One region of the Paraburkholderia sp. J10-1 genome, then DNA from elsewhere that is predicted to be linked to it. Evidence: predicted binding sites of a transcription regulator. Region 1 holds the regulator's gene; each other region holds the start of a gene.
What was found. The regulator FliA, encoded in region 1, starts transcription of late flagellar genes. The targets are predictions, from matches to a motif close to CTAAAGTTTNNNNNNNNNNNGCCGNTA.
Positions count from the first base shown of each region.

Region 2: the regulator FliA is predicted to act here: its motif matches at 4,281-4,307, upstream of fliD (flagellar filament capping protein FliD).
Region 3: the regulator FliA is predicted to act here: its motif matches at 5,059-5,085, upstream of bcsB (cellulose biosynthesis cyclic di-GMP-binding regulatory protein BcsB).

Region 1 covers NZ_CAJMYW010000016.1:97,054-103,853, reverse strand. Annotated here, with positions in the region: gene flhF (flagellar biosynthesis protein FlhF) at 1-562, shown strand, start outside; partial or broken gene U5A65_RS33270 (MinD/ParA family protein) at 555-1,337, shown strand; gene U5A65_RS33265 (RNA polymerase sigma factor FliA) at 1,694-2,425, shown strand; gene U5A65_RS33260 (DUF1778 domain-containing protein) at 2,662-2,994, shown strand; gene U5A65_RS33255 (GNAT family N-acetyltransferase) at 2,957-3,442, shown strand; gene U5A65_RS33250 (flagellar protein FlgN) at 3,533-3,976, opposite strand; gene flgM (flagellar biosynthesis anti-sigma factor FlgM) at 4,026-4,370, opposite strand; gene flgA (flagellar basal body P-ring formation chaperone FlgA) at 4,551-5,885, opposite strand; gene U5A65_RS33235 (flagellar basal body protein) at 6,132-6,647, shown strand; gene flgC (flagellar basal body rod protein FlgC) at 6,744-6,800, shown strand, end outside.
Region 2 covers NZ_CAJMYW010000002.1:64,443-71,242, reverse strand. Annotated here, with positions in the region: gene U5A65_RS07165 (helix-turn-helix domain-containing protein) at 1-284, opposite strand, end outside; gene U5A65_RS07160 (hypothetical protein) at 1,093-1,491, shown strand; gene U5A65_RS07155 (hypothetical protein) at 1,554-2,162, shown strand; gene U5A65_RS07150 (DUF2964 family protein) at 2,199-2,444, opposite strand; gene fliD (flagellar filament capping protein FliD) at 2,775-4,214, opposite strand; gene U5A65_RS07140 (YigZ family protein) at 4,372-4,965, opposite strand; gene U5A65_RS07135 (hypothetical protein) at 5,754-6,071, opposite strand; gene U5A65_RS07130 (acyl-CoA synthetase) at 6,383-6,800, opposite strand, start outside.
Region 3 covers NZ_CAJMYW010000011.1:23,731-30,530, reverse strand. Annotated here, with positions in the region: gene U5A65_RS28680 (4-carboxy-4-hydroxy-2-oxoadipate aldolase/oxaloacetate decarboxylase) at 1-491, opposite strand, end outside; gene U5A65_RS28675 (PIG-L deacetylase family protein) at 488-1,219, opposite strand; gene U5A65_RS28670 (TonB-dependent siderophore receptor) at 1,718-3,949, shown strand; gene U5A65_RS28665 (O-methyltransferase) at 4,051-4,719, opposite strand; gene bcsB (cellulose biosynthesis cyclic di-GMP-binding regulatory protein BcsB) at 5,152-6,800, shown strand, end outside.

The sequences.
Region 1 (6,800 bases):
CGAGCAACTGCGCATCTTCGGCAAGATCCTCGGCGTTTCGGTGCACGCGGTGCGCGACGGCGCGGACCTCCAGCTCGCCCTCACCGAGCTCAAGAACAAGCACATCGTGCTGATCGACACGATCGGCATGAGCCAGCGCGACCGCGCCGTGGCCGACCAGATCGCCATGCTGTGCGGCGCCGGCCGCCCGGTGCAGCGCCTGCTGCTGCTCTCGGCGACCAACCACGGCGACACGCTCAACGAAGTCGTGCAGGCCTACCAGAGCGGCCCGGAAAACGCGCCGCTCACGGGCTGCATCCTCACCAAGCTCGACGAGGCGACCAACCTCGGCAGCGCGCTCGACACGGTGCTGCGCTACAAGCTGCCGGTGCATTACGTCTCGACGGGCCAGAAGGTCCCCGAGAACCTTTACGTGGCGACGCGCCGCTTCCTGATCCGCAGCGCGTTCTGCATACCGCGAGAGAGCTCGCCGTTCGTGCCGCACGAAGACGATATCCCGGCGCTGCTGTCGGCACTCTCGACGCGTTCGAATTCGCAGGCTCCCGAGGTCAGGTTTGGATAAGTTCGTAATCGATCAGGCTGAAGGGCTGCGGCGGCTCCTCGCGCGCGAAGGCTCGCGCGTGGTCGCGGTCACAGGCGGCGCGGGTTCGCCCGGCCGCACGACCGCCGTGGTCAATCTCGCGGCGGCGCTCACCGCGCAGGGTAAGGACGTGCTCGTGATCGACGAGTGCCTCGGACCCCGCTCGGTCTGCTCGCTGGTGGGCAATGTGCGCGGCGCAGGCAACTTCGCCGCCGTGATGCGCGGCGAGCGCACGCTCGACGAAGCCGTGGGGCGTCACGCACTCGGCTTCGGCGTGCTGGCCGCCTCGCGCGACAACCGCGCGCAGTACACGTCCGCGCAACTGCAAAAAGTCATTTCGGGCCCCGCGGACATCGTGTTGATCGACGCGCAGCTCGATGCCGAAGGCGCGCTCTCGCCGCTCGCCATGCACGCGCATGACGTGCTGATCGTCATGCGCATCGGTGCGCAGTCGATCACGGATGCGTATGCGTGCATGAAGCGGCTGCACTTCGCGCATGCGATCGCACAGTTCCGCGTGCTTGCGAATCATGTCGCGAATGCGAGCGACGCGCACACCGCAATCGAAAACCTCGCCGGGGTGGCGAGCCGCTACCTGAGCGTGTCGCTCGAAAGCGCCGGATGCGTCGCCGCCGATCAGCACATGGCGCAGGCGCTCAAGCTCGCGCGCTGCATCGTCGATGCGTTTCCTTCGACGAACGCCGCGCGCGACTTCCGGCACGTGGCCGCCGAACTGCCGCACTGGCCCATGCGACCCGCGGTTTCGGCGTGCTCGCCGGCCACGGCGCGCGCCAGCGCCGCATTCGTCCCCGCGGACGAAGCACACGAAGCGGCGGGCGACGCACCCGCCGACGACCTGGACGGCGTGCCGCGAGACGGCGTCCAGCTACACGCTACGCATGCAACAAACGCCGCACACAGCGCGCTCGCCGCGAACGCCGATTCGTTCGTAGCCAGCGTGACGGGTGTGCATCCCGCACCCAACGCAACATCCGCGTCCGCACCGGCCCATGTGGGCTGGCGGACCGATACGCCCGCGCAGCGCACGTCGCCGCAGCACGTCTGACGTGCTCACGACGACGCCAATCAGGGACATGAGAAGTGGAGAGCACGATGTATAACGCTCAAGGAAAAATTTCGCAGGCCGACGTGCTTGCGAAGTACGCGCCGCTCGTCAGACGGCTCGGCTTGCAGCTCGTGGCCAAGATGCCGGCGAGCGTGGACCTCGACGACCTGATCCAGGCCGGCATGATCGGCCTGCTCGACGCGGCCAACCGCTACAAGGAAGATCAGGGCGCGCAGTTCGAGACCTACGCGAGCCAGCGCATTCGCGGCGCGATGCTCGACGAGCTGCGCAGCAACGACTGGCTGCCGCGCAGCCTGCGCCGCACCTCGCGCGAAGTCGAAAGCGCGGTGCACCAGGTGGAGCAGCGGCTCGGGCGCTCGGCGAGCGAAACGGAGATCGCCGAGCATCTGAGCATGCCGCTCGACGAATACCAGAGCATGCTGCAGGACCTGCATGGCAGCCAGCTCATCTATTACGAAGACTTCGACCGCTCCGCCGAGGACGAACCGTTCCTCGACCGCTATTGCGTCGATCACTCGGACCCGCTTTCGGCGCTGCTCGACGACAGCCTGCGCGGCGCGCTCGTCGAAGCGATCGAGCGGCTGCCCGAGCGCGAGAAGCTGCTCATGTCGCTCTACTACGAGCGCGGCATGAACCTGCGCGAAATCGGCGCGGTGATGGAGGTGAGCGAGTCGCGCGTGTGCCAGCTGCACAGCCAGGCGGTGGCGCGCCTGCGCACTCGGCTGCGCGAGATGGCGTGGGCCGGCCAGGAGAATTGAGGCGGTAGACGCCGCGCCTTCGCTGGCGTGGGCTGGGTTGCGGTGAAAGAGCCGGGGTGCGGGAGCGCTCCGGCTTTTTTGTTTGGCGGGCAGTTCGAATTGCGTGGTGCCAATTTGTCACCACGCGTGATATAGTGGCTCCACTCCGTCAATGGAGAGCGACGCGAACGTGAACCGCGGGCCGCGCATCCGCCAAACGATGTAGGCGTGTGCCAGGCCCGAAAAAAGGATGAACAATGGCTATCAACAACGGTATGGAAAACTCCAGCCGCGGGCGAATCACTGCCCGGTTGAGCGCGGAGAAACAGGAAATCCTGCAGCTTGCTGCAGACCTTTCGGGCAGCACCCTCAACCAGTTTATTGTGCAGGCCGCGCTTCGGGCCGCGGAGCAGGTTATCGAGCAGGAAGAGGTCATTCGTTCCATTCGCCTGACGATGGACGAATCGAAGCGCTTCTTCGCTTTGCTGGACGAGCCGCCGAAGCCCAATGAAGCGCTGCAGCGCGCGATGGCTCGTTTCAGGAAGAACAAGAGTGCAAACGCAGATTCGTCAGCTGAGGGAGAGCGATGACCGCAGCAGCTTCGACTGTGGCGTCGACTCGATGAGCGAATGGATTCGCCACGTAGCGAGTCAGCACCAAAAGAAGAATCTATCTCGCACTTACGTTGCAGCGGTGTCGTCCGCGCCGCGCACGATTGCGGGCTACTACGCCCTTGCGGCGACAGCGGTAGAAACGCAGGGAATGCCGGCCGCACGGCTGCCGAGGAGCGTGTCCGCAGTCCTGCTCGCCCGGCTGGCGGTAGACAGGCGGCACCAGGGCCTGGGCCTTGGCGAATATCTGCTGATGCACGCACTGGATGTTGTTCTGACGACGGCGGAGTCGGTGGGCGTGCAGTGTGTTCTCGTCGATGCGCTCGATGAGAACGCAGCGGGCTTCTATCGGAAATACGGATTTGAGCCGTTCACCGATGCGCCGCGCAGACTCTTCCTGCCGGTCGCGACGATCAAGCAGGCATGAAAATCTGAAGGCGATCCGTTGCCCCAAACAAAAAAGCCGAAGCGGCAACGCTTCGGCTTTTGTCTTTGGCGAATCCCTGGTGAGCGCCGCTTACAGCCCGAACGCCGGCAGCCGCCCATCGGGGCCGTACAGCATCGCGCCGTTGCCCGTTTCGCCGCGCAGGATCGCGAGCGCGCGGCGGTTATGTTCCATGCGCGTGCGGATCATCATGCCGATCGTGAGATTCTTGCGGCGCGCGCGTTCGGTCGAACCCTTGAGCAACTCCCACTGGCTCGCGAGACGCGTGTCGCCGTCGCAGGCCATTTCGATGCCTTTGCGGCCGCCGGGGAGGCCGAGGCCTGCCAGCTGCGCGTCGCGCGCCTTTTCGAGGCCTGCGAGACGCTGCGTGAGCGTCGTCTTCTGCTCGACGATTTGCGGGAGCGCCTCCATGCCGTCGGCCGACACGAGCGCCTTTTCTTCATAGGCGAGCAGCGACGCGAACGCCTCAACCGTGGCGTGTTCGTCGATCAGTGTGGCCAACAGGGCATCTTTCATTGCAAGGCACCAAAAAAGCGAAGTGTGCGCGGCGCTCGTGCGTCGAACGTCAGTTAGCCGACGTCGGCTTAACGAGGTCGCGGGCGGTCTGAATCACGCCGTCGGCAATCTTGCCGGAATCGATCTGCAGCGTGCCGTTGCGGATCGCGTCCTTGATCGACTGCACGTGTGCCGTGTCGATGTCGGCGGAGCCGCTCGCGGCGAGCGAGCGCATCGTCGACGACAGCGACGAGAGGTTCACGTTCGCGCCCGCAGCGCTCGTGCTGCTTGCCGCGCCGGAGGTGGCCGCGCTGTCGGTGCTGGCGGCGCTTACGCCGCTCGAATCGGCTTGCGAGCGCGCAAGGCCATCCTGCAGCGGGCGCGGATCATTGCGGGTGGAGGAGTCAACTTTCACGATGGGCTTTCCTGATCGATTTGACCTTGATAACGGCATAGGTCGGGCCGAACTTTAGCCGAAAATCCCACCGTTACATGCTGTTACGTGTGCTGGCGCACAAAGCCGGAAACCGCCGGATCGGGCCGCCGGTTGGGGCTGAAACCGCCTCGATCCGGCCCTTACCAGATCTTGCTGAGCCTAGATTTGCACCTGCACGGTGCCGGCGTCCTTGACCACGCCCGAGATGATCTGGCCGCCGCTCGTGCGCACGCGCACCTGCTGGCCGGGTTCGGCGTTGTTCAGCGCGCTGCCTTCGGCGGAGATCGTGAAGTTGCTGCCCACGGCGATCACCTTGACGGTTTGTCCGATCACGACCGAAGCCGCGCTGCGCAGCATGTCGGTGCGCAGCGGCAGGCCCGCGGCAATACGCGCGAGCGCGACGGCGCCCGTTGCCTGGTTGGGATCGGTGATGATGGTTTGCGGCAGGTTCGCGAGGTCGCCCGCGCGCGGCATGAAGTCCGCGGCCGAGAGGGCCTCGCCCGCGCCGATCTGGCGCGAGGCCACGTAGTAAGTCACGTCCACGGCAATGCGCGCGCTCAAATAGAGCGTCCACGGCTTCGCGCCGATGCAGCGCACGCCCACGGTCGTGTGGCCATACGTGCGCGCGCCCGGCGGCATGAACGGTTCGAGCGAGGTGCAGGCCGCGAGGCCGCGCGGGAACACCGGCGCGACCGTAATGTTCACGTGGCCCGGCAGGCCCGCCGACTGCTGCTGCAGGAAGGTGAGCGCGACGGCGCGAATCGATTCGCCGTCCTGCTGACCGGGCGGTACGGTCTGCACGCTCGTGGCGACGGCGCTGGTATTCGGATTGGGCGGCGCGCTGGCGCTTGCATTGGCAACCGGCTTCGCGCCAGCATCGACGACTACGGCGGCGACACGGTTAGCGGTGCCTGGCAAGCTCACGCGCTGGAGCGTGCCTGCGTTGTTCGGGTTGGCCGGCGGCACGCGCACGGGCTGAGCGCTCGCACCCGGCGAGGGTATCGTGACGATGCGCGGCGCGTTGCCTTGGGGCGCGCGTTCGCCGGGACCCGGAATCGTGATCATGCCGTTCGAGTCGACGCCCGCGCGCGCGTCCTCGGGTACGCCGCGCGAATTCAGATCGGCGTAACTGGCCGCGCGCAGCGGCGCGGCGTCACTGGCGGGTGCATTGGTGGCGGCATTCGTGGCGGCATTCGTGGCGGTATTGCCGGCCGTAGCCGCCGCAGGCTTCTTCGCGTTGCTGGCGAGCAGCGCGTTCATCTGCGCGGCGTCGGCGCCCGCGCGGTCGCCGTTGCCCGCAATAAAGATCTGGCCGCCCGCGCCCTCGGGCTGCGGTGCGGTTTGCGCCGCCGTTTGCGCCGCAGTTTGCGCATGAGCGAGCGCGCCACCCAGGGCGCAGCCAAGCACGCACGTCCAGGACACGCTCCACGACAGCGCGCGCGCACGCCGCTTCAGGCCCGCGTCGGGCCTGCGCAAAGAGGCAGTTTGCGGCATCGTCGTTCTCCATCGAATGCATTGACACGCTTCGCATTCTAGGCGGCCGCCCCCGCGCGCTTGCGTCGAATAGAGGGGCGCTTTACCGGCTATTCGTCCGATTGGTTCTTGCCACCCCCGCCTAATATTCCACTCCATGCGCAAAGGCCTTCGGGTCACGCGCCTAACGTTTGCGCCGGTTTCTTCGCCGATGGCGAGCCTGCCGCGCTCACGCCGAATCCTTTTTCGCTTCACGGAGAACGCCCGATGCTGGACAAACTCGATGCCGAATTCGCCTTTGGGCGCGAAGCGCTCGATGTGCGCGCCACGCGGCAGGCATTGATCTCTTCGAACATCGCGAACGCCGACACGCCGGGCTACCAGGCGCGCGACGTGGACTTCTCGGCTTCGCTTGCGGGCGCGCTGCGCCAGCAAGGCGCCGGCGGCACGGCGGGCATGGCGGCCACCTCGGGCGGCAACGTCCAGCCGCTCGCCATGGCGCAGCCCGCGGGCGTGACGAGCGGCATGCAGATGGCGTCCACGGAGTCGGGCCACATGGCCGGCGACGCGAAGCTGATCCCGACCGGCGGCCCGGCCGACACCTACAAGAGCCAGCTCATGTTCCGCACGCCGGTGCAGCCCGCGCTCGACGGCAACACGGTCGATCTCGACACCGAACGCGTGCAGTTCGCCGACAACGCGCTGCACTTCGAGTCGGGCATGACGGTGGTCTCGCAGCAGATCAAGACGATGTTGTCCGCGATCACCTCGGGCTCGAGCTGATCGGCGCGCGAGCGAAGCGGCAATACGTACGCAACAACGAAGCCATGAACGACCAACGCGCGCGCGACGCGCACCTGATGTGAGGTCAACGAAACCATGCCATCCCTGATGAACATTTTCAGCGTTGCGGGCTCCGCCATGACGGCGGAATCG
Region 2 (6,800 bases), on a different contig from region 1:
GTCCACGCATCGCTCGCGAAGCCATGCTCTCGAGCGGAGCCGTGCAGGGCGCTCGCGATCCAGCCTAGCGCGGCCTGATCGAGCACAGAGGGACGGCCGCCCACGCTCATCTGCTGGAGCGCGGCCAGTCCGCCGTCCTCGACGATGGACTTGTAGCGCCTCACCGTCTGGGCGGAGAGGTGGAGTGAGTCGGCGACGCTATTCACGGTCGCGCCTTCCATCAACATCTGGCCGGCGGCCATTCTTCTCGCGACGCTCGGCAGGTTCTCGGTTCGGGTAAGCATGTGTTCACTCGTCGACGAAAGATTCCGGACACGCGGCATTGCGGATGTGCCGCTCCTGTAACCCTTCCTGCAAGCGGGTCTTGTCGCTTGCCATGAACCCCGGCGCCGGTGCGGTGACGCGAGAGCCATGACGGACGGCGAAATCGACGCCCGGTGAAGGGCGCTTGTTGCGAAACGCCTCGGTGTTCCGCAGCGGATATTAATAATTGTTTTTGTAGGGAATGTGTATAGCTAGCGGAAAAATAGTCTGCTTGACTTGTGGATAATCCTGAACTAATGGGAAAAAACAACCGGTTCGCGTTGCTCAACAATGGGGGCTGGCATTTCGCATTGATCCCGCAATGCGAAGTTTGCTCCCATTGCAGCAAGATAACCTGACTTATTTGCTCAATCATTGAAAAGCAACATTGTGCGCTGTTTTGTATGATTAATTCACCGTTCGGCGGATATTTCGCCGGATCGACTCTATTCAATATGGATTAAATCGCGGGAGTGGTGGCTGGAGATGTTTGTTAGCGTTTCAGGCTGCTGTCCGGTAAAAATCACCGCCGCCCGGCATGAGTGACGATGTCAGCGGGGCAATTTCAGGGAGTGATTTGATTTTTTTGTGCAGAATGTTTTTCGCAAACATTTCGAATCGATTCGAATGCGGATTGGATTCGAATGAACGAATGCAGAATGCCGGATTTGCCGCGCAACGTATCGCGTAGCGAAACGGGTCCCTGAATCCTGTCGGGCCGCCAAATGCGCGCGCTTTTCGTCAAGCGACGCGCGGCATGGGCGGCGGCCCGCTTTCTGGCCGCTGCGGATGAATAAAGAACTCGATGAAAAGGTAGGTCGTTTGTTGCGCCGCGCCGCGAGCCGCCGCTCGCTCGTGCCGTATGGCGCGTTTCACGCCCTGTTCGCGGGCGACGTGCCGTTGCGCGAGCGTTACGAAAAGCTCGAGGCGGCCGCGGCTGCGTTGTGCGAGCCGAGCGAGGCCGACTATGCGTCGCTGCTCTCGACCGATTCGGGCCTGCCCGGGCCGGACTTCTACACGCGCTTCAAGCGCCTGCACGCCGAGCGCTATTACGCGACGCTCGGCGCGGACCGGCACCGGATGCTGCGGCTCGCCGAAAAACGCCAGCTTGCGAACGAGGAACGCGAGCGCGTGTATGCCCACTATCTGCGCTGTGCTGCCGAAGAAGCCTGCATGAACGGCGTGTGATCCGCGCGAGCGGTGCCGCGTTGTTCTCTTGCCATTGACGATCCACGAAAAGGAGTTGCCACATGTCCACGCGCAATCGTTCTTCCGCGCCGCTGCTCGGCGCTGTTCTCGTGTTTGCCCTCGGCGTGTCGACGCCGCTGCTTGCGCAGACGGCATCCGATGCCGCGCCTGAAAGCGCGCCGAACGCCCAGCTGCAGATCGGCGAGGTTCAGACCACGGCCACGGTCGTGAGCATCGACGCGGCCACCAATTCGGTCACGCTGCGCGGTGCGCGGCGCAACCTGGTGACGGTCGCGGTCGATCCCACCATCGGCGACGTGAGCAAGCTCAAGCCGGGCGATCACGTGAATATCCTCTACAAGGAGGCATTGCTGCTGCGCGCCGAAAAGGTGGCGACGAGGGGTATCCGTTCGCGCGTCGATACGGTCGCTACCACGCCCGCTTCCGGTGGCGTGGCGGCCACGGCGCACAGCGTTCAGGTGGTTGCGACGGTGCAGAAGATCGACCGCAAGAGCCGCAAGGTCGCGTTGCGCGGACCGACCCGCACGGTCGTGGTCGTCGCGCCGCCGGACGTGCCGCTCGAATCGATCAAGGTGGGCGACAGCATTCGCGCCGACTATGTGAGCGCGACGGCGGTGCAGGTCACGCGCGACGGCCAGAAACTGCAGTGAGGAAATGACGCGTGGGCGGCGTGCCAGGCAAGGGCGCTAGTCCACGCGATTGCGGTCGCGCACGAGGATCGTGACGTAGATCGCCGTGCAGACGATGATGACGGCCACGCCGGTAATCACCTTCTGGTGGTCGAAGTTGATGAGGCCGACCACCGCGATGGCGATGCCGGCGGCGGAGCCGAGCGTGCCCATCGCGGCCACGAAAATGCGCATCTTGCTCCAGACGCGATGGCGCCGCTCGGGACCTGCGCCTTCCATAAATCGATGCAGTCGATCAAACATGGCGGCTCTTCCGGGTTGGGTAGAAGTCGGTCATGCGGGCACGATTGAATGAGCGGCCCTGACCAGTTCACGCACAGTTCAAGTATAGCCAGCCCATTATTACGCGTTCTTTCATTTGCCTGCACGCTATCGCGCCGGAATACCCGATCGCTTTTTGCGCAGGTTTAAGTTTGGCTTAATTTTCGCTCGCGATGATGGGGCCGTCGGGTCGATTTGATAGTTCGATTCGCGGTTGTTCTTCACGTCCCCTGTTGGCCGCCGATTCGTTCGGCGGCCTTTTTTTTGCCTGCCCTCGACGTTTGCTAGCGTCGAGCCGCGCGCATTCAAGCCTTATTTGTGATTGGTCGCGAGCGCGCCCGCGCTGTTCGCGCCGCCGAAAAGCTGCGTCAGATATTGCTGGTTGTTGTTCATGATCGACATGAGGTTATTGAGCGCGGTGAACTGGCTGTTGAATTTCGCAGTGAGCTGGGTGGCGCGCGCCTCGAGCAACGACGACTGCTTCTTGATGTCGTCGAGTTCCTTGTTGATGGCAGTGCTGCGCCGCTCGATGATGCCGCTCGATTGCACGTAGGGCGTGATGGCGCTGCTCAGTTTCGCGGTCATGCCGCTGCTGCCAAACAGCGCTGCAATCGCGCGATTGCCCGGTTGCAGCGCATTCTTGAACGTATCGTCGTCGATCTCCAGCTTCCCGCTCTTGTCGAGCTTGATGCCAATCTCGCCCAGCGAGTGGGTTACGCCGTCGTTGCCCTTCACGCCCGCCGATACGGCGGCCGGCAAACTCGACGCGAGCGTGCGCGCGATCGAGTCGCCGAGCAGCGCGCCCGCTTGTGCGCTGCTCGTACCGGTGGCGGCCGTGTAGGAGGTCAGCCCGTTCAGGGCGTCCACGTAGCTGTTGTACGCCTTCACGAAGTCGCGGATGGACGTGCCTGTCGCTTCGGTGTCGGGGGCGATGGTGAGCGTTTGCTTCGTGCCCACCGAAGCGCTTTCGAGCTTGATCGTGATGTCGCTCACCACGCCCTCGAGCGTGTTGCTCGCGCTCGTGACGCGCGTACCGTCTATGTGCAGTTCTGCGTCGCCGGCTGGCTCGACTTCGCGCATCTGCGAGGAAGCGAGGCGCGTATCGACGCCCGTGCCCGCCTGCACGTCGATCGCGTTGGCCGCGCCGGTTTTGTTCGCGCTCAGCACGAGGTGCTGACCGTCGGCGCCATTGACGATCGACGCCGTGACGCCGGGGTTGTCCTTCGCCCGGTTGATCGCCGCGGCGACATCGGTGAGCTTGTTGCTGCCCGCGGCGATCGTCAGATGCATGGACTTGCCGCCCATCGAAATGTCGAGGCTGCCCTCGCCGAGCGTCTCGCCCGTGGCGAAGCTATCCGAGGTGAGCTTGTGCGCGCTCGCCAGGTGATCGACCTCGACCGTGAAGCTGCTCGCCACCGCGCTCTTGCCGGCAACCGCGCTCAACCCTTTGTCCTTTTCGCTCGTCGTGACCGTGAAGCGTTGCAGCGCGGCGCCGTCCTTGAACGGCTCGAGTGCGCTCTGGAGCGAAGCGAGCGCCGACTTCAGCGTGCCGAGCGCTGAGAGCGTCGTGTTGCTGGCCGTTTGCTTCGCGCTGAGGATGGCGCTTGGGCCCGCGATCTTCGCGTTGACGAGCGCCTTGACGAGCTGGTTGACGTCGAGCGTGGAGTTGGTCGCGCCGCTGATGATCGACTGGGCGGCGTCGCTCAGCGCGCTGTTCGCGCTGGCGGTGGTGTTCGTGATCGTGCTTGCCATGAAAGAAGTCCGTTCGTTCCGGTGCGTCGAGTCGACGGAGCGCGCGAATGCGCGGCCATGCTTTCATTACGGCAAGCTTTCATGAAACTTAATGAAAGATTTGAAAAGAATTTGAAAAGTTCATGCCTCGCTTTCGTGGGGGGTGCGGGCGAACGTTTCAGACGTGCTCGGGGAAGCCGGAGCGGCCTTGCGTGATGTCGGTTAGCGCGTTGCGCGCGGCCTCCACGGCGGTGGCGGGCAGCTGGATCGTGAGGCGCACGGTCATGGTGTATTGGCTTTCCACGAGCGTGAACTGCTCCTGGTCGATCCAGTGACGCACGCGGGTTTCGTCGGGGTAGCCGAGTTCGACCGTGAGGCGCGCCTGCGCGATGCGCTCGACGCGCGCGGCCCCCTGCAGGGCGGTGGCGATGGCGTCGGTATAGGCGCGCACGAGGCCGCCGGCGCCGAGCTTCACGCCGCCGTAGTAGCGCACCACGGCCGCGAGCACGCCGTCCAGGTCGTGATGGCGCAGCACTTCGAGAATCGGGCGCCCGGCGGTGCCGGAGGGCTCGCCGTCGTCGGACATGCCGGACTGGCCGCCCGCGAGCAGGGCCCAGCAAACGTGCGTGGCAGTGGGATGTTCGTCGCGCAGACGGCGGATTTCAGCCATGGCCGCTTCACGGTCGGCCACGGGAATGGCGTGCGCGATGAAGCGGCTCTTGCGGATCTCGAGTTCCGCGGTGACGGGATGGGCGAGGGTGAAAGTCGGCACAGGCGGGTTGGCACGGCAGGCGAAACCACCATGTTAGCCGATGCGCACCGACCGGATTTCGACGTCCGGCCCCATATCTTGCCAGTTTGTGTAATGGATCTTTGCGCGGGATGCTAGTGACGCCCTGGCTTTCAGGCCGGATAATGCTCGGCATGACGGATCTAGCTCTGGCTGGAGCGAAGCCGAACTCCTCATTCGGTGATCCGTCATAGTCCTTTCTCTCGCGGCGCCGTTGCGGCCGACGCGAATCCCCAAGCGCACAGAAGCCAAAAAAATCCCCGGTCGGACTGAGTCACGACCGGGGGTCACAAGGCTCGCCTGTTCTCAAGAGGCAATCCCACATTACGTCCGCAAAATTGCGTCCGCAATCGGAAAAAAAACCTGGTGCGCTTCGCGTTCGGCGCGCGCTAGTGTTCTCACGGGTGCCAAAAAAAATCCCGGCCATCGCTGGCCGGGCAATGAGAATACACCGTGCGCTCCGGGGAACGAAACGCCCGACAACGTTACTAGCGGGCCGTGCGACCGGCAACACTTTCGCATTACCTTCAATTACTGACGTATGCCTTTCGGGTGGCGCCCGGCGCCCGGCGCGGCGGGCTGGAATGGCCGTGTGGCGGGCATTGTCGGAAAATTATTTCGCATGCCGAATGATATTTGCGCCTGAGTGCGCACATGGCTGAGTAAGGTGCTGAAATGCGCCGAGGCCGATCTCCCCTCGGGAAGACCGGCCTCGGTGTGCCACCTCCGGCGCCGCCAGGGAAGGCGGCCCGTCGATCAGGCGTACGTTATCAGTAACGCGGCGGGGGCGGCGGACGATGGTCGCCGTCACGATAGTGCGGGGGGCCCGGATCGTGCGGATGATGGTGCATCCACTCGTCGTGCGCCCAGTAACGGTGGCCGTCCCAATAACGGTCATCGTGCCAGCCGATCGAGACATGCGCGTCCACCGGCATCATGTGCGGTTGGCCGTATTGCGGCGTCGATTCGGCACGCAGCCCATACGGTGCGGATTGAGCGAAGGCGCTCGATGCGCCCATCAATGCGCCGCCGGCGATCAGTGCTGCGGCGATGGCGCGGGCGGGGGTCTTCCAGCTCTTGGTATTCATGAGTTACCTCCTCTTTGGTTGCGTCGTCAGTCACGCGGCATCGGGATGCCTTTGTGTTGCGACCACGGATCAAAGCTTATCGGCCCGAAGCGGAGGAAAACGTGACACCTTGTAAGCTTTCGTTTCATACGATTCTTCATGCCCGAAGGGCCGTTTTGACAGTTGGCCCTTGATGCAAAAAGGATTAAGCGCCACGCCTGACAATCGCAAACAGGTCCCGCACGGTCGCGTTGTCAACTGGCGTTACATTCGGGCGGCGCGCGCCGCCCGAATGCGTCACCTGTACCGGCCGGCGGGTGCCGGTGTCGTTTTTACCGAGGTGTTTTCGGCGCGTCTTGCGTGCCGGCCAGATCGATGGCGCTTTGCGAACCTAGTTGCGCGCGCAACTCATATTTCTGGATCTTGCCCGTGGCCGTGCGCGGCAGTTCGCCAAAGCGCACGGCGCGCGGCACCTTGAAGTGCGCGAGAAAGAGCCGGCAGTGCGCGATGATTTCCTCGGCCGTCACGCTCGCGCCAGGCCGCAATTCGACGAACGCGCAAGGCACTTCTCCCCACTTCGGGTCGGGCATCGCCACGACGGCGGCGAGCGCGACGGCAGGGTGGCGATACAGCGTGTCTTCGACTTCGATGCTCGAGATGTTCTCGCCACCCGAGATGATGATGTCCTTGCTGCGGTCGGTAATGCGCACGTAGCCGTCGGGCGTCATCACGCCGAGGTCGCCTGTATGG
Region 3 (6,800 bases), on a different contig from region 1:
ACGTCGCCCGGATGCACGATCTGCTGCGCGCACACCACCGGCACGTTCACCGAGCCGAGCGTTTCCTTCACCGTGCCTTGCGCCGAAACGGCCTTCGACCACACCGGGAAATCCATCGCCTTCAGTGCGCGCACGTCGCGGCAACCCGCGTCGATAATGAGCCCGCGCACGCCGCGCGCCGCAAGCGAGGTGGCGAGCAGTTCGCCGAAGTAGCCGTCTTCGCAGGGCGACGTGGGCGCGGCCACGAGCACGTCGCCTTCACGGCACTGCTCCACGGCCACGTGCAGCATCCAGTTGTCCGAGGGCGGCATCAGCACGGTCACGGCCGAGCCCGCAATCGCGGCGCCCGAATAAATGGGCCGCAAATACGTGGCGAGCAAGCCAAGACGGCTTTGCGCCTCGTGCACGGTGGCCGAGCCGGCTTCCTTGAGGATTTCGATGTGGCGCGCGTCGGCGCGCGGAATCTGGGTGACGACTACACCGCGTTTCATGACAGATCTCCCACTACTGCGGGCGTCAGGCGCATATAGCCTTCCGCGTATTGAATGTCGCGCTTCGCCGTAATGCCGATGTTGCGCTTGGCCTGCACGCCGCGCTGCTGCGCGACACGCGTGTAGTACTCCCAAAGGTGTTCCTGGCCCGCCATGCACTCAATGGCGCGGCGCTTCACGTCCCACACTTCGGTAATGTCGAGGAAGGTGTTCGGAATCCACTCGCACTGCTCGGTCTGGTGCGGTTCGAACGCGTAGACGGGCGGCGCGCCGACGATCTTCTGCCCCGGATTGTGGCCCTCGGCCTGCGCGATGATGCGCGCTTCCTGGGCCACATGCATGGCGAGCGGATGATCGAAGTTGTACGGGTCCTTCTGCGAGTGGCTCAGCACGAAGGCCGGTTGCACGTCGCGATACACATCGACGAGGCGCATGAGCGCTTCATCGGAAACGCGCAGCGGATAGTCGCCCAGATCGAAGAACTCGCATTGGGCGCCCAGGATCTCCGCGGCGGCGAGCGCCTCCTCGCGGCGCGCGGCCTTCACTTTCTCGATGGTCATGTCGGGGCCCTTGCGCCAGAGCTTCGCCGACTCGCCGCGCTCGCCAAACGAGAGGCACACCACTTTCACGCGATAGCCGTTCTTCCTGTGCAGGGCAATCGCGCCGCCCGCGCGCCATACGAAATCCGCGCTGTGTGCGCTCACCACGAGCATCGATTGTTCAGTCATTTCCGGTTCACCAGACGTCCTTCATCACGAAGCCCCATTGTAGGTTTGGGCGCGCCTCGCGAACCAACGAAAGGACTGCCTAAAGGTATCGAATCTGCTTATTGGCACCGCAAACAAACCCTCTTGCGAACGAACCGGGCCGGGTTTTTCCCATGCGGCAGTCAGGACCGCGTGCTGCGTTGGTTGAGCGCGCAACGTTGAGTGAAAGCGTACGCACTCAAGTCTTACGACCCTGAAATTTTTCGAACCTTTCGTTGCGCCCACATCGAATGCCTGATGCTGAAATTGTTGCGTAAACGCTGAATACACCTATTGACAGCAATATTTAAATAACAAGCATTCTCATTTGCAATACAATCCGCATACTTTTCCGGGCCGCTCATGGGGCCAGCTCCGCGAGCCCTGTCTGACCGGCAAAGCATAACCATTCGCCCGGAGCCTGAGCGCAGCACCAAGGCATCACGGAGCGCCAGCGCTACCTTGCTACGAACCCTTTTTATGTCCGCATCACGTTTGTCCTCGTCTTTCAACTTGCCTTCGCGTCTCCCGACTTCCCGCGCTGCCATCCTCGCCGCCATTGCTGTCGCCTTCAGCCTGCCCGCCGCGGCATTCGCGCAAGCTGCCGCAACGCCCACGGCAGCGAGCGGCGCCGCCGCAACCGGTGACGCAAGCAACGCCACGCTGCCCGCCGTGAAAGTGCAAGCGGCCCAGGAAAGGCTGCCGGGCGATCTGCAGCCGACCTTCGGCGGCGGCCAGGTGGCGCGCGGCGGCGACTTCGGCGTGTTCGGCTCGCAGAAGAACATCGACATGCCGTTCAGCATGGCGACGTACACGGCGAAGCTGATCGAAGACCAGCAGGCGCGCACCATCGGCGACGTGCTCTCGAACGATCCTGCTGTGCGCACGGCTTATGGCTACGGCAACTTCCAGGAGATCTACGTCATTCGCGGCTTCACGCTCGACAGCGACGACATCTCGCTCAACGGCCTCTACGGCATCACGCCGCGCCAGCTCGTCGAGACCGCCGCGCTCGAGCGCGTGGACATCTTCAAGGGCGCGAGCGCGTTCGTGAACGGCGCCTCGCCCAACGGCAGCGCGATTGGCGGCAGCGTGAACCTGCAACTGAAGCGCGCCGACGACAAACCGCTCACGCGCGTGACGCTCGAAGGCAGCGCCTCGGGCGAGTTCGGCACGCATATCGACGTGGGCCGCCGCTTCGGCGACAACGACCAGTTCGGCATTCGCGTGAACCAGTCGAACCGCGACGGCGAAACGAGCATCGACGGTGAAAACCGCCGCAACAACCAGACGGCCGTGGCGCTCGACTGGCGCGGCGACAAGCTGCGCCTCGAAGGCGACTTCCTGTATCAGCGCCAGCACGTGTCGGACGGGCGCCCGGTGGTCTACGTCCTCGGCGACGAGATCCCGGCCGTGCCTTCGGCCACGCACAACTACGCGCAAACCTGGTCGTATAGCGATGCCGAAGACACGGTCGGCATCCTGCGCGCCGAATACGACTTCCTGCCCGGCTGGACCGCGTATGTGACGGGCGGCGTGCGCCACACGAACGAGCACGGCGAATACTTCTCGCCCTACTACACCGATCCCACGAACACCTATGGCTCGCGCCTGGGCGTCGTGCGCAAGGAAGGCGCGACCTCGGCGGAAGCGGGCGTGCGCGGCCACTTCGACACCGGCCCGGTGAGCCACTTCGTGACCGCGGGCGCCTCGATCGTGCGCGTGGAAACGCAGTCGGGCTGGACCTATGGCGGCCCGTTCACGACCGATCTCTACAACACGCCGCAGGTGCCGTATCCGGCCACCACGATGCAGGCCGGCATGGACGGCAACCCGCCGATCACGGCGCTGAACCTGCTGCGCAGCATCTCCGCTTCGGACACGCTCGGCTTCTTCCATGACCGCGTGCTGTTCACGGTGGGCGTGCGTCACCAGGAGATTCTGTCGAACGGCTACTCGTCGTCCACGCTGCTGCAAACGTCGAACTACAACGACTCGATCACCACGCCGCTGTTCGGCCTCGTGGTCAAGCCGTGGGAGAACGTGTCGATCTACGCGAACCGCAGCGAGTCGCTTTCGGCAGGCGGCATTGCCCCTCAAGGCACGACGAACTATGGCGCGCAGCTCGCGCCGGAACGCACGAAGCAGTATGAAGTGGGCGCCAAGTACGACAACGGCAAGTACGGCGCGCAGCTCGCGCTGTTCCAGCTCGAAAAGCCGCAGACGTACACCAATAGCGCGGGCGCCTATGTGGCCAACGGCAACGAGCGCCATCGCGGCGTGGAAGCCTCGGTGTTCGGCGAGGTGTACAAGGGCGTGCGTTTGATTGCGGGCGCAACCTATATCAACGCCGTGCAACTCGACACCGACGGCGGCTCGACCGACGGCAAGACGCCGGTGGGCGTGCCGAGCTTCCTGCTCAACCTGGGCGCCGAGTACGACGTGCCCTGGGTTCAGGGCCTCACGCTTTCGGCGCGCTGGACGCATACGGGTCCGCAGTATTTCGACGCGGCCAACACCATGTCGATCAAGGCATGGGACACGGTGGATATCGGTGCGCGCTATGCGACGAACGTGTTCGGGCGTCCGACTACGTTCCGCGCGAACGTGTATAACCTCGCGAACAAGGCGTACTGGTCGTCGACCAACGGCGGCTATCTGACGATGGGTGCGCCGCGTACCGTGCTGTTCTCGATGACGACGGACTTCTGATCGGCAATCGAGCGCACATAGCACTGTGAAGAAAGGGCCCGGCAGTTCATCTGCCAGGCCCTTTTTGCTTTTGCCGTATGTCTACGGACAACACACGTTCGTTATCTGCCCACCACGGTAATCGCAAACCCATCCCAGCCCTTGCTTCCCACCGTCTGCACAGCCGTTGTCTCCAGCCGTTTGTCGTGAGCCAGCATGTCGAAATAGCGCCGCAAGCCGACCACATCGTCCTCGTGATGGGCAGGATCGGCCACGCGCCCTTCCCGCACCACGTTATCGGCAACGATGACCGTACCGGGACGCGATAGCTTCAGCACGCGTTCGAGGTAGTTCGGATTGTTGCTCTTGTCCGCGTCGATAAACACGAAGTCGAACGGCGGCTCGCCTTGCGCAATCAGCGCGTCGAGCGATTCGAGCGCAAGTCCCGTCACGACCTTGACCTTCGCATCGAGCCCCGCCCGCGCGATGTTGGCGCGCGCAACGGCCGCGTTCTCCGGGCTGAATTCGAGCGACACCATCGCGCCATCGTCGGGCAGCGCGCGCCCAAGCCAGATCGCGCTATAGCCGCCCAGCGTGCCGATTTCGAGTATGCGCCGCGCGCCCTGAATGCGCGCGAGCAGATGCAGAAACTTGCCCTGATTCGGCGCCACGTTGATCGCACGCAGGCCCGCCTTCGCGCTTGCCGCGAGCGCGCCGTCGAGCGCGTCATCCGGGCCGATCAGCCGGTCGCAGAACCAGTCATCCACTGCTTGCCACGTTTGCTCGTTCATTACCCTGTTCCCCGTCTGGATCACGCTGCCAAGATTACCGCATCCGCTCGCGCAACATCAGTTCGGCATCCTGATTGAATGACTCTGAAAGCTGACTCGGCACGCGAGGCGCAAGACCCCGTTGCGCATTCGCAACGCCGCCGCTCTTTGTTGCGCGCTCAGGAATTGTCAAACGCCCCAAGCGGGCCGCCGCACCCACGCGCGCAACTGTCAAATCGGCCGCCAGGCCGCGCCGGCCCGTCGTCTGCGCGCGCTACGCAACAGGCATAAACACGTGCATTCATAGGGCACGATCCTCTGCTCTCCGCTACACTCCACCCACATTGACGCCGTTTCGAGATAACGACTGGCGGCACCACGCCGCTAATATCCCTGATCGCTGTCTTTACTGGATAAAGACAGTCACTGCGAAGAAAACAAAGGGCTGTTGCGATGCGACTATCCGTTCAAGTTGGGCTGGGCGCGCTCGTCGCCGGATTGCTGCTGGGGGCGAGCCTCTTCGCGGTGGACAAATCGGCTATCGCGGCTACACAGACCACCAAGGCGGCAGCGCCCGGAGCAAGCGACGTTCCCGCTGCCGCGCCGGCAGCGGCCTCCGCCGCGGTGACCGGGCCCGTTGTCATCCAGACGGCGCCCGGCGCCGTCATTCCCGGGCCTGCCGCGCCCGCGCCGCTTGGCGAGCCGCGCTCACGCACGTTCACGCTGCGCCAGATGGGTGTGTACGGGCCGATCGCGCTGCGCGGGCTCGATCCCACCGCCGGCATGAGCGTCGACGTGCGCACCGACGAAGTGGTGACTGGCGCGAAGCTCAAGCTCGTCTACACCTACTCGCCCTCGCTGATCTGGTCGCTTTCGCATCTCAAGGTGTTTGTGAACGGTGAAGTCGTCGCGACGATTCCGCTCGTGAAGGAGACAGCCGGGCAACTCGTGACGAGCGAGATCGATCTCGATCCGCGCCTCTTCACCGACTACAACCGCATCACCGTGCAGATGATCGCGCACTACACGCTCGATCATTGCGAGGATGCCTATCATTCGAGCCTCTGGGCCGACGTGAGTCCCGAGACGTCGCTCACGCTCAACACGGCGGGCATCGTCCTGCCGGATAGTCTTGCGCTGCTGCCCGTGCCGTTCTTCGACCGCCACGACAACCGGCTCGTGCGCGTGCCCTTCGTGCTGGCCGCCAACGCGGGCGTGCCCGTGCTGCGTGCGGCGGGCGTGGTCTCGTCGTGGCTCGGCGCGCTCGCGAGCTATCGCGGCTCGCGCTTCCCGGTCACGCGCACGGTGCCACCCGACGCCAACGCCATCGCGCTCGTGCTGCCGGGGCAGGTGCCCGAGGGGCTGAAGCTGCCGGAGATCACGGGCCCCACGATCTCGGTCATGGCGAACCCGGCCGCAGATCCGCAGTCGGGACGCAAGCTCCTCGTGCTCGCGGGCCGCACGCCCGAGGAACTCCAGAACGCCGCCTATGCACTCGCGCTCGGGCAGGCGGGCATGACGGGCAACAGCGTGATGGTGAAGTCGATCGATCTCGGGCCTGAGCGCAAGCCCTACGACGCGCCGAACTGGGTGCCCACCGACCGGCCCGTGCTGTTCCGCGAGCTGGTCACCGACCCGCAGCAGCTCCAGGTGTCGGGCTACAACCCGCCCGCGATCCGCGTGAATCTGCGCGTGCCCGCCGACCTCTACGCGTGGGCGCGGGGCAACGTGCCGCTCGATATCCGCTATCGCTACACGGCGCCTTCCGCGTGGAACGACTCGGTGCTCAACGTGAGCATCAACGATCAGCTCGTGCGCTCGCAGCGGCTGCGGCCCGTCACGCGTGCCGCCGACGAAGCGCGCATCAACGTGCCGCTGCTCTCGGGCTCGGACACGCGCGCTGCGACCAATCTGGAGATTCCCGCGTTCCGCGTGGGCAGCGACAACCAGTTCCAGTTCCAGTTTCATATCGATTCGCAGAAGACGGGCCTGTGCACGTCCACCGCCACCGATGTCGCGCGTGCGGCCGTCGATCCCGACTCGGTCATCGACTTCAGCGGCTTCGCGCACTACACGGCGCTGCCCAATCTCGCCTACTTCGC